DNA from 3 places in the Rhizobium sp. NZLR11 genome. Region 3 is predicted to be linked to each of the others. Evidence: predicted binding sites of a transcription regulator. Region 3 holds the regulator's gene; each other region holds the start of a gene.

Region 1 (3,278 bases), on a different contig from region 3:
GGAGCAACCACAGCAACGCTTCGGCCTCTGATTTTTCCAAATGCGCTGCATTCGCTATGGCGGTCGCCGTGTACTTCCGGGCGGCTTCCACTCGCGATAATTCCTCTGCGTTTCGTTTTGCTGCGTTCTCTGATTCCCGTTTCAGCCGAATTTGAAGTTTGCTCGCCTCCCATACGGCTATCATGACCGCGCCAGCGGCGAAACAAGGTCCGTAAACACTGTCCCAATGCCAAATCGGAGCCGGAGGTTCCCTTGCTAGATTGGTCGCTATCATGCCAATCGCGCCAACTCCTGTGAGGAACGACCCGGTTACCGAATTGAAAACCTTAGCTTGTTGAACAAGGCTGAGAAACCAGCCGCTAATGCCATCTGCCACTGAGCGAATCCCGTTACAGTGGGAAGTATCGCTCGTATCACGTGTAGGCGCCATAGAAACCCGTTTGGAATTTAGCGCGGTCCCACAAATACTTTGGGTTGTCAGTATCGCCGTTTTATAACATTGAGCCTACAAGCGTCTTCGGAGCAGAAAGAGATATCTCTGCGTTTTCTACGCCGCAGCCGTCAGCCTCTCACCCGCAATCCTGTAAGAGATCGCCTCAGCCAGATGCATTCGGCCGACCGTCGGTTTACCGTCAAGGTCGGCGAGGGTGCGGGCGACCTTGAGGACGCGGTGGTAGCCGCGGGCGGAGAATTTCATTTTTTCGGCGGCGTCGCGTAAGAGCTGCAGGCCGCCGGCGTCGGGTTCGGCGAGTTTCTCGATCATCGCGGTGGAGCAGCGGGCATTGGTGCCGATGCCCTTGGCGCCGGCGGCCTCGAAACGCTGCTGCTGGAGTTCGCGGGCGCGGGCGACGCGGCGGGCGACGTCGGCGCTGGCCTCAGCGGCCATCGGCCGGATCAGATCAGCGGCGGAGACGGCCGGCACGTCGATGCGGATATCGATGCGGTCCATCAGCGGGCCGGAGATGCGGGCCTGATAATCGCTCATGCAGCGCGGGCCACGGGCGCAAGTATGGCCGGGCTCGCCGGCCATGCCGCATCGGCAGGGGTTCATCGCTGCGATCAGCTGGAATTTCGCCGGATAGGAGACGCGGTGATTGGCGCGGGCGATGACGCATTCGCCGCCTTCGAGCGGCTGGCGCAGCGCATCTAACGCCTGCGGGGTAAATTCGGGAAACTCGTCGAGGAAGAGCACACCGTGATGGGCAAGCGAGGCCTCGCCCGGCCGGGCGCGGATGCCGCCGCCGACGAGGGCGGCCATGGTGGCGGAATGGTGCGGCGTGCGAAAAGGCCGGCGGTCGGAAAGCTTGCCGCCGGAGAGCTGGCCGGCGATCGAATGGACCATCGAAACCTCGAGCAGCTCGGCGGGCGAGAGCGGCGGCAGGATCGACGGCAGTCTTGACGCCAGCATCGACTTGCCGGAACCGGGAGGGCCGACCATCAAGAGATTATGGCCGCCGGCGGCTGCTACCTCGAGCGCCCGCTTGGCGCTTTCCTGGCCCTTGATCTCGGCAAGGTCCGGCAGGTTGGCGGCATTGGCACGGATCGATGCCTCCGGTCGGGTGAGCACCTGCGTGCCGCGGAAATGATTGGCAAGGGCAATCAGGCTGCGGGGTGCGAGAATATTGACCTCGGCGCCGGCCCAGGCGGCTTCGGCGCCGCTTTCGGCCGGGCAGATCAGCCCCTTGCCGAGCCCATTGGCGCCGATCGCCGCCGGCAGCGCGCCCGATATGGCGGCAATCGTGCCGTCGAGGTTGAGTTCACCAACGACGACATACTCCGCCAGCGCATCGGCAGGGATGGCGCCGAGCGCCGCCATCAGCGCCAGCGCGATCGGCAGGTCGAAATGTGAGCCTTCTTTCGGCAGATCGGCCGGCGCCAGGTTGACGGTCACCCGCTTGGCCGGCAGCGCCAGGCCGGAGGCGTGAAGGGCGGCCTGCACACGTTCGCGGCTTTCGGCCACCGCCTTATCAGGCAGGCCGACGATCTGCATGCCGACTTTGCCGGGAGCGACCATGACCTGGACCTCGACCGGCACACCTTCGATGCCCTGAAATGCCACCGTACTGACACGCGCGACCATAAACCCATCCCCCTGCCCGCAAACTCTTATACCGCCCGCAACCCTTCCGGGCCAGCAGTTGCAATCTGGCATGGAAACAGGAATAAAACAAGAACACGATGGGAACATAGTCAGATGTAGACTGTGACCGGAGTTGTGCCCGGTCATAGCAGGCGCGGGTGGCTCGCGCGCCAAGCTTAGCCGCGCTTGCGCTCGATCGCATCCCAGAGCAGACTGGCGATATCGGCGCCGCCGAATTTCTTGACCTCGCGGATGCCTGTGGGCGAGGTGACGTTGATCTCGGTCATGTAATCGCCGATCACATCGATGCCAACGAGCAGGAAGCCGCGTTCTCTGAGCGCTGGGCCAATGCGGTCGCAGATTTCCTGTTCGCGCGGCGTCAGCTCAGTCGCCTCGGCGCGGCCGCCGACATGCATGTTGGAGCGGCTGTCATGTTCGGCCGGCACGCGGTTGATGGCGCCGGCAAATTCGCCGTCGACCAGGATGATGCGTTTGTCGCCCTTGCGCACGTCGGGCAGATATTGCTGGGCGATGAAGGGCTCGCGGAAAAGCTGGCCGAACATCTCAAGCAGCGACGATAGGTTGCGGTCGTCGCGGGTCGAATGGAAGACACCGGCGCCGCCATTGCCGTAGAGCGGCTTCAAGATGATGTCGCCCATCTCGTCGCGGAAGCGGCGGATTTCGGCGGCATCCTTGGTGATCAGCGTCTTCGGCATCAGGTCGGCGAATTCGGTAACGAAGATCTTCTCCGGCGAATTGCGCACCCAGGCCGGATCGTTGACGACCAGCGTCTTCGGGTGGATGCGCTCGAGCAGATGCGTCGAAGTGATATAGGCCATGTCGAAGGGCGGGTCCTGGCGCAGCAGCACGACATCCATGGTCGAAAGATCGACGCGCTCCGGCGCGCCGAGTTCAAAGTGATCGCCCTTGACATCGCGCAGCAGCATCGGCTCGACGCTGGCATAGAGCTTGCCGTCGCGAAAACTCAGGCGCTCGGGCGTATAATGGAATAGCCTGTAGCCGCGCACTTGCGCTTCCAGGCTCATGGCGAAGGTGGAGTCACCTGCAATATTGATGCCGGCGACATGGTCCATCTGGACCGCTACATTGGTGATCTTGGCCATTTCCGTCCCTCGCTGAATGCCGGACAGATGTAGGTCGGAGAGATATCAAACGCAACGGCCAATCAAGGGCTTCG
Region 2 (3,278 bases), on a different contig from region 3:
ACCCTGCTGCATGTCGCCGGCCTCTTGGAACATCCCGATGGCGGTGAAGTCAGCATCAACGGCCATGCCTGCGACGGCCTGAGCGATGAGAAACGTACCGCGATCCGCCGCAGCGAGATCGGCTTCGTCTATCAATTCCACCACCTGTTGCCGGAATTTTCCGCACTCGAGAACATCATGATGCCGCAGCTGATCGCCGGGCTGTCCTGGAAGGAGGCCGGTGAGCGGGCGGGCCAGCTTCTCGATTATATGCGCATCGGCCATCGTGGCGCCCATCGCCCTGGCGAGCTTTCCGGCGGCGAGCAACAGCGCGTCGCGATCGCCCGCGCCGTCGCCAATGCGCCGAGCTTGCTTCTTGCCGACGAGCCGACCGGCAACCTCGACCCGGAAACGGCAAGCTACGTCTTCGATGCGCTGGAGGCGCTGGTGCGCCAGTCCGGCCTCGCGGCCCTCATCGCCACCCACAATCATGAACTCGCCCGTCGCATGGATCGGCGCGTGACGATCGCGGATGGCAAGGTCGTCGATTTCTAGAGCATGTCGCCCGGACGTGTGCAGCGGTTCCGGGATAACGCTGCAGAAACAAAAATCTAAGGCAGCGATTACGGGATGACCAGCCCGCCGCGATAATCGAGCATATAGGCCTTCTGGCCGTTTACCATGATGCATTCGTGGCCGCTGAACCGCTCGCAACCGCCTTCGCTGCGGTCGAGATAGCGGCCGGTTGGATGATCGAATTCCATCCCGCCGAGAAAGCGCTCCTGCCGATACATGGCTGAAAGTGCCGCTTTGATCACTGCCCCGGCGGCAGCGCCGTCGATGAGATCTGGTGCGACGATCCAACCGAAATAGTTCATCACCCACACGGGCTCGCCGGCAAACCACACCACCTCCTGTCCAGCGAAATCGGTGCCGCCGAAATAGCTGTCGAGATAGCGCCAGTCGCCGCGCTCATAGCCCATATCGTGGGCACCCGGCCGGCAGGGCGCGCGCGGCACGCCGCCGCCGACATAGGTCGCAGCCTTGGCCTCTACGACGAATTCGTTCAGCATCGCAATGTCGAGCACGTCGTTCTCCTCTCGGCCGGATGCTGGCAAATATGCAGTGATCTGTAAAGAACAAAAAAAGAACATCAGCCGAGACAAGCGGGTCGTCTTGAGAGGAGGTCGGCCGTCTGGCGACCATGTCACGATCTACGGCAGATCGCGAAACAACATCGCTCCTCATCAGATCGCGTCCCGGACCTTACCGAATCGCAATGCGCATCCCGGGATTTTCTAACGCAAGAAAGAAGGAAAAGATTCCTGTTGACAACGGAACAAACATCGAACAAATTAAAAACATAACAAGTAAGGGAGAGCCAAATGACTGACATGATCCGTGATATCGCAGCATTCACCTCCATCGCAATGTTCGTTGCCAGCTTCTCGCTCATCGTCATGGCAATCTAAAGTTTTCAGGGGACCGCATGGCAGTCATGCGGTCCGGACGCGGGACTTCTTCTGGACATCTTCGCCCTCTATGCCGACAATGCGTCCGATTCATTCGGGTGATTGGGAAGGCATGGCATGGCGGATACGGCAAAGGGTTCAACGGCTGAGGTGACCGGCGGCACGCCGGGCTTCATCCACCTGAGGGTCCACTCCGCCTATTCGCTTCTCGAAGGCGCCTTGCCGCTGAAGAAGATCCTTTACAAGGCGACCGGCGACAGCCAGCCGGCGATCGCCATTACCGACACCAACAATCTGTTCGTCGCGCTGGAATTCTCCCAGAAAGCGATGGAGGAGGGCCTGCAGCCGATCATCGGCTGCCAGGTCTCGATCGACATGGAAGACGGGCTGGAAACGGAAAAGCGCGGCGGCCAGCAGGCCCTGATCAAGCTGCCGTCGATCGTTCTTCTCGCTGCCACCGATGCCGGTTACGAACGGCTCGTCGACCTCGTCAGCCGCGCCTATCTCGGCGGCGAAAGCAACCAGGCCATTCATATCAAGGCCTCCTGGCTGGAAGAGGCCGGCACAGAAGGGTTGATCGCCCTGACCGGCGCCCTGACCGGGCCTGTCGACGTGGCGATCAAGGAGGGCCATGCAGCCCAGGCGGAAGTCCGGCTGCTTGCGCTGAAGCGTCTCTTTGGCGACCGGCTCTATGTCGAGCTGCAGCGGCACGGTACCTACGACAAGCGCCATGAGCAGAGGATCGTCGGGCTTGCCTATCTCAACGACCTGCCGCTGGTTGCGACCAACGAGGCCTTCTTTCCGACACGCGACGATTACGACGCCCATGATGCGCTGATGGCGGTCGCCCACAATGCCATCGTCTCCGACGATAGCCGCTTTCGCCTGACCCCGGACCATTATCTGAAGAGCCGGGCCGAGATGGCCAAGCTCTTCGCCGATCTGCCGGAAGCGCTGGAAAACACCATCGAGATCGCCAAGCGTTGCTCCTTCGTGCTGAAGACGCGAAAGCCGATCCTGCCGCGCTTCACCGGTGCGACCGACGATCCCGAGGAGGCCGAACGCGCCGAGGCGAGCGAACTGCGCCGCCAGGCAGTCGAAGGGCTGGACATGCGGCTTTCGACGCTCGGCATGTCGCCGGGTTACGAGGAAAAGGAATATCGCGAGCGACTGGATTTTGAACTCAGCGTCATCGAGCGCATGCGTTTTCCCGGGTACTTCCTGATCGTTGCCGACTTCATCAAATGGGCCAAGCAGCAGGATATACCGGTCGGCCCGGGCCGCGGTTCGGGCGCAGGTTCCCTGGTCGCCTACGCGTTGACGATCACCGACGTCGATCCGCTGCGGTTTTCGCTGCTCTTCGAGCGCTTCCTCAATCCGGAACGCGTCTCGATGCCGGACTTCGACATCGACTTCTGCCAGGACCGCCGCGAAGAGGTGATCCGCTACGTCCAGGCCAAGTATGGCCGCGAGCAGGTGGCGCAGATCATCACCTTCGGTTCGCTGCAGGCGCGCGCCGCCCTTCGCGATGTCGGCCGCGTGCTGGAAATGCCTTACGGCCAGGTAGACAAGATCTGCAAACTCGTGCCGAACAATCCGGCCAATCCGACGCCGCTGTCCAAAGCGATCGAGGAGGAGCCGAAGCTGCAGGAGGAGGCGGCGAAGGAGCCGGTCGTCGCGCGCCTGCTCGACATTGCCCAGAAGATCGAGGGGCTTTACCGCCATGCCTCGACGCATGCCGCCGGCATCGTCATCGGCGACCGCCCGCTTTCCAAGCTGGTGCCGATGTATCGCGATCCGCGCTCCGACATGCCGGTCACCCAGTTC
Region 3 (3,278 bases):
TCGGCGGCGGCGATCAGAAGGTCGGTCTGGCGGCAGAGGAAAGCCGGGATCTGCAGGACATCGACCACTTTTGCCACCGCGGCGCATTGCTCGGCGGTGTGGACGTCGGTCAGGACGGGAAAACCGAACTCCTTCTTCAGGTCGGCGAAGATCTGCATGCCCTTTTCAAGCCCGATGCCGCGTTCGGCAGAGAGCGAGGTGCGGTTTGCCTTATCGAAGGAGCTCTTGTAGACGAGACCGATGCCGAGTTTGGCGCAAAGCTCCTTCAGTGTGCCGGCAACCATGAAGGCGTGGTCGCGGCTCTCCATCTGGCAAGGGCCGGCAATCAGCGACAGGCGGCCGGTATTGGAAAATGTGACCTGGCCTGCGCCCTCGCCGATCCTGACTTCGGAATTCGTATCAGTGCTCATCGTGTTTCCTCGAAGGCGAAGAGCGTGCCCTGCCCGGGCGCGGGCTTCACCAGAATGCGATTGTTCTTGCGCGTGTAGGTCACTCCGTTAGCAGCCAAATGCGCTTCTGTCACGGCAAGATCGGTGACGGTAAAGAGGATAGCCCGGCCGCGCAGGCCGCGGTCGGCGGATGCGACGGCGATCTCGAAATAGGCCTCCAGCCCTTCCGGCGTCATCAGGCTGATTTTCGCATTCGGCGCCGCGATATTAACGCCGAAACCGGTTTTCTCGACGGCCGATTGCGCCGTTGCAAGGCTGACGAAGGCGGCGAATGCAGAGGGGTCCGGCGCGCAAAGCGCGATCTCGGCAATGCCGGTGACGCCATTGGCATGCGTCTCTAGCGCACCGCGATCGGCCGGCAGAGGATTGATGCGCTCAACACAGAAGAGGAAGAAATCCGGCGCGCGCAACTCAGCGGCAAAGGCCAGCTTGAAGCCGGCCATGGTCTCGGAACCGTCCGGCATTTTCATCGGCCGGCTGAACTGCAGCATGTCGCCGGCGCTCGATCCGCTGCCGACGAAGCTCCGATGAGCGCGGCCGGCATCCCCGGTGCCGAACGCCACCGCCGAAAGCCCCTCCTCGCCACAGCGGAAGCGGAAGGCCCGATTGCGGGCGGTGAAGACATTGCCTTGCCGCGCCGATGCCTCGCTCTCCTCGCGGCTGGCGATACCGAGCGGCTCCAGATAGGTCTTGTCGGCAAAGAAGACGCAGGCATTCTCCGTTCCGAAGGGATGGCGGGCATCGGCGGCAACGGTGAAGCCAAGCTTGCCGAGCCTTTCGCGCGCCAGGTCGATATTGACAACGGGCAGCACGACATGATCCAGCGGGTGCGGTTTGGCCGAGTGCTCGTTCATGATATCCCTCCCTGAAACGCCAAGAGGGTGCGACAGCGCCACCTTCAATGCAAGACATGTGCGCCAATCCGGCGAATGAAAATAAAAAACTCAACGAGTTGGCGGCAAGTTTTACGGAAATTTAGCTACTTGCGGAACACATATGGAACATATAGTGTTCTGTTCTGGATTTGTTTCAATCAAGGGGTCACACGTCGATGCTCACGCGCAAACAACAGGAGCTCCTGCTTTTCATTCATGAGCGCATGAAGGAATCCGGCATTCCGCCCTCTTTCGACGAAATGAAGGATGCCCTGGATCTGGCCTCGAAATCCGGCATTCATCGTTTGATCACAGCGCTTGAAGAGCGTGGCTTCATTCGCCGCCTACCGAACCGCGCCCGGGCGCTCGAGGTCATCAAGCTTCCGGAGGCCTACAGCCCGAGCATCCAGCCCCGGCGCGGCTTTTCGCCAAGCGTCATCGAGGGCAGCCTCGGCAAGCCGCAGCCGGTCGCCGCCGCCGCTCCTGCAAAACCGGTCGCCGATAACGGCAACTCCGTCTCCGTGCCGGTCATGGGCCGGATCGCTGCCGGCGTTCCGATCTCGGCGATCCAGAATAACACCCACGACATCGTCGTTCCCGCAGACATGCTCGGCTCCGGCGAACATTATGCGCTGGAGGTCAAGGGCGATTCGATGATCGACGCCGGCATCTTCGACGGCGACACGGTAATCATCCGCAACGGCAGCACCGCAAGTCCCGGCGACATTGTCGTTGCCCTGGTCGATGACGAAGAAGCGACGCTCAAACGTTTCCGCCGCAAGGGCGCCTCGATCGCGCTGGAGGCTGCCAATCCGGCTTATGAGACCCGGATTTTCGGGCCGGACCGCGTCAAGGTGCAGGGCAAGCTCGTCGGCCTCATTCGCCGCTATCACTGACATTGGAGAGGCCGGATTCGGCAAAACTGTTGCTGCGCCAGTCATAGGCGCGATGGCGCTTCCATGGGCGCGACAGGGTTTCGAATGCGGTCACGACCTCCAGGCCGGCATCGGCGAAGCGCAGCTCGACGGAGCCAGTCCTGCGCAGCGTCTCACCGGTAAAGAGCGTCGCTCCTGATCGGCAGCTGTTGAACCGCAGGCGGACCGACGTCACGACGATATCCGCCGCGTCGCAAGCCGGACCGAGATAGGCAGCGTTGTCGATGACGGCAACCACATGACCATTGCCGAGCCTTGATGTGCACCAGGCCTTTTTGACGCAGGAAAAGCGGTTTGCTTCACCACCGGCGACAGCCGCCCGCATCGCCGCCCTCGCTTCATTCTGCTGATCGCGGGAAAGCCTGACGCGGCGGTCGTCTCCCTCCGGCGGGACAGCGGGACCATCCAGCATTTTCGGCGGGAAATGCGTCGGCAGGACAAGTGCTCTCTGCCACTGATCGAAGATGAAATCCGGCGGGTTTTCGCGGTTGGAAGCGATTGCCGCAGCCGCGACCACTGCGACGAGACTGCCATCCTCCGAAATCACCAGATCCGGCGCCCGGGGAAGCGGCAGAAGCAGCACGCCGAGCGTAGAGACGGCGATAATCGATGTGCCGATATGGCGCAGCCGGGTGCGCAGCAGCGTCAGCAGCAGAAAGCCGGCCACGGCGACAGCGAAATACCAAGCCGGCAAGCGGCCGATGCCGATATCACCGCCCCAACCGGACACCGTTTTGGCGACCGCAATCACCAGGTCGAGGCCGAGGCCGACCACCTTCCAGAGCGGAACGTCCAGACCGAACGGCATGAGCAACATCGCCAGCAGCCCGGCCGGCATGACGATGAAGGAGATGATCGGCATCGTCGCGAGATTTGCCGGCAGCCCGTAAGCGGTCAGGCGATGAAAATGTTCGATCGAAAACAGCGCCGTGGAAAAACCGCCGATCAGCGAGGTCAGGAAGACGCCGCCGAAGAAGCCGGCGACGGCAACGACCGGTCGGAAGACCGGCAGTTTCAGC

What was found. Region 3 encodes LexA, which represses DNA repair genes until DNA is damaged. Its sites were predicted from a motif close to TGTTCNNNNTGTGTTCNG; they were not measured.
Region 1: a site for LexA is predicted at 2,170-2,187, ahead of HJB83_RS16030 (YifB family Mg chelatase-like AAA ATPase). Genes of this name have one in related genera too.
Region 2: a site for LexA is predicted at 1,315-1,332, ahead of dnaE (DNA polymerase III subunit alpha). Genes of this name have one in related genera too.

Annotation. Positions count from the first base shown of each region.
Region 1 covers NZ_JABDWD010000008.1:116,252-119,529, reverse strand. The annotation lists gene HJB83_RS16035 (hypothetical protein) at 1-376, opposite strand, end outside; gene HJB83_RS16030 (YifB family Mg chelatase-like AAA ATPase) at 548-2,080, opposite strand; gene gshB (glutathione synthase) at 2,257-3,204, opposite strand; gene HJB83_RS16020 (ABC transporter permease) at 3,267-3,278, opposite strand, start outside.
Region 2 covers NZ_JABDWD010000003.1:373,437-376,714, forward strand. The annotation lists gene HJB83_RS08100 (ABC transporter ATP-binding protein) at 1-534, shown strand, start outside; gene HJB83_RS08105 (DUF5680 domain-containing protein) at 603-1,067, opposite strand; gene dnaE (DNA polymerase III subunit alpha) at 1,569-3,278, shown strand, end outside.
Region 3 covers NZ_JABDWD010000022.1:41,172-44,449, reverse strand. The annotation lists gene kdsA (3-deoxy-8-phosphooctulonate synthase) at 1-410, opposite strand, end outside; gene HJB83_RS28240 (VOC family protein) at 407-1,303, opposite strand; gene lexA (transcriptional repressor LexA) at 1,501-2,220, shown strand; gene HJB83_RS28230 (ComEC/Rec2 family competence protein) at 2,201-3,278, opposite strand, start outside.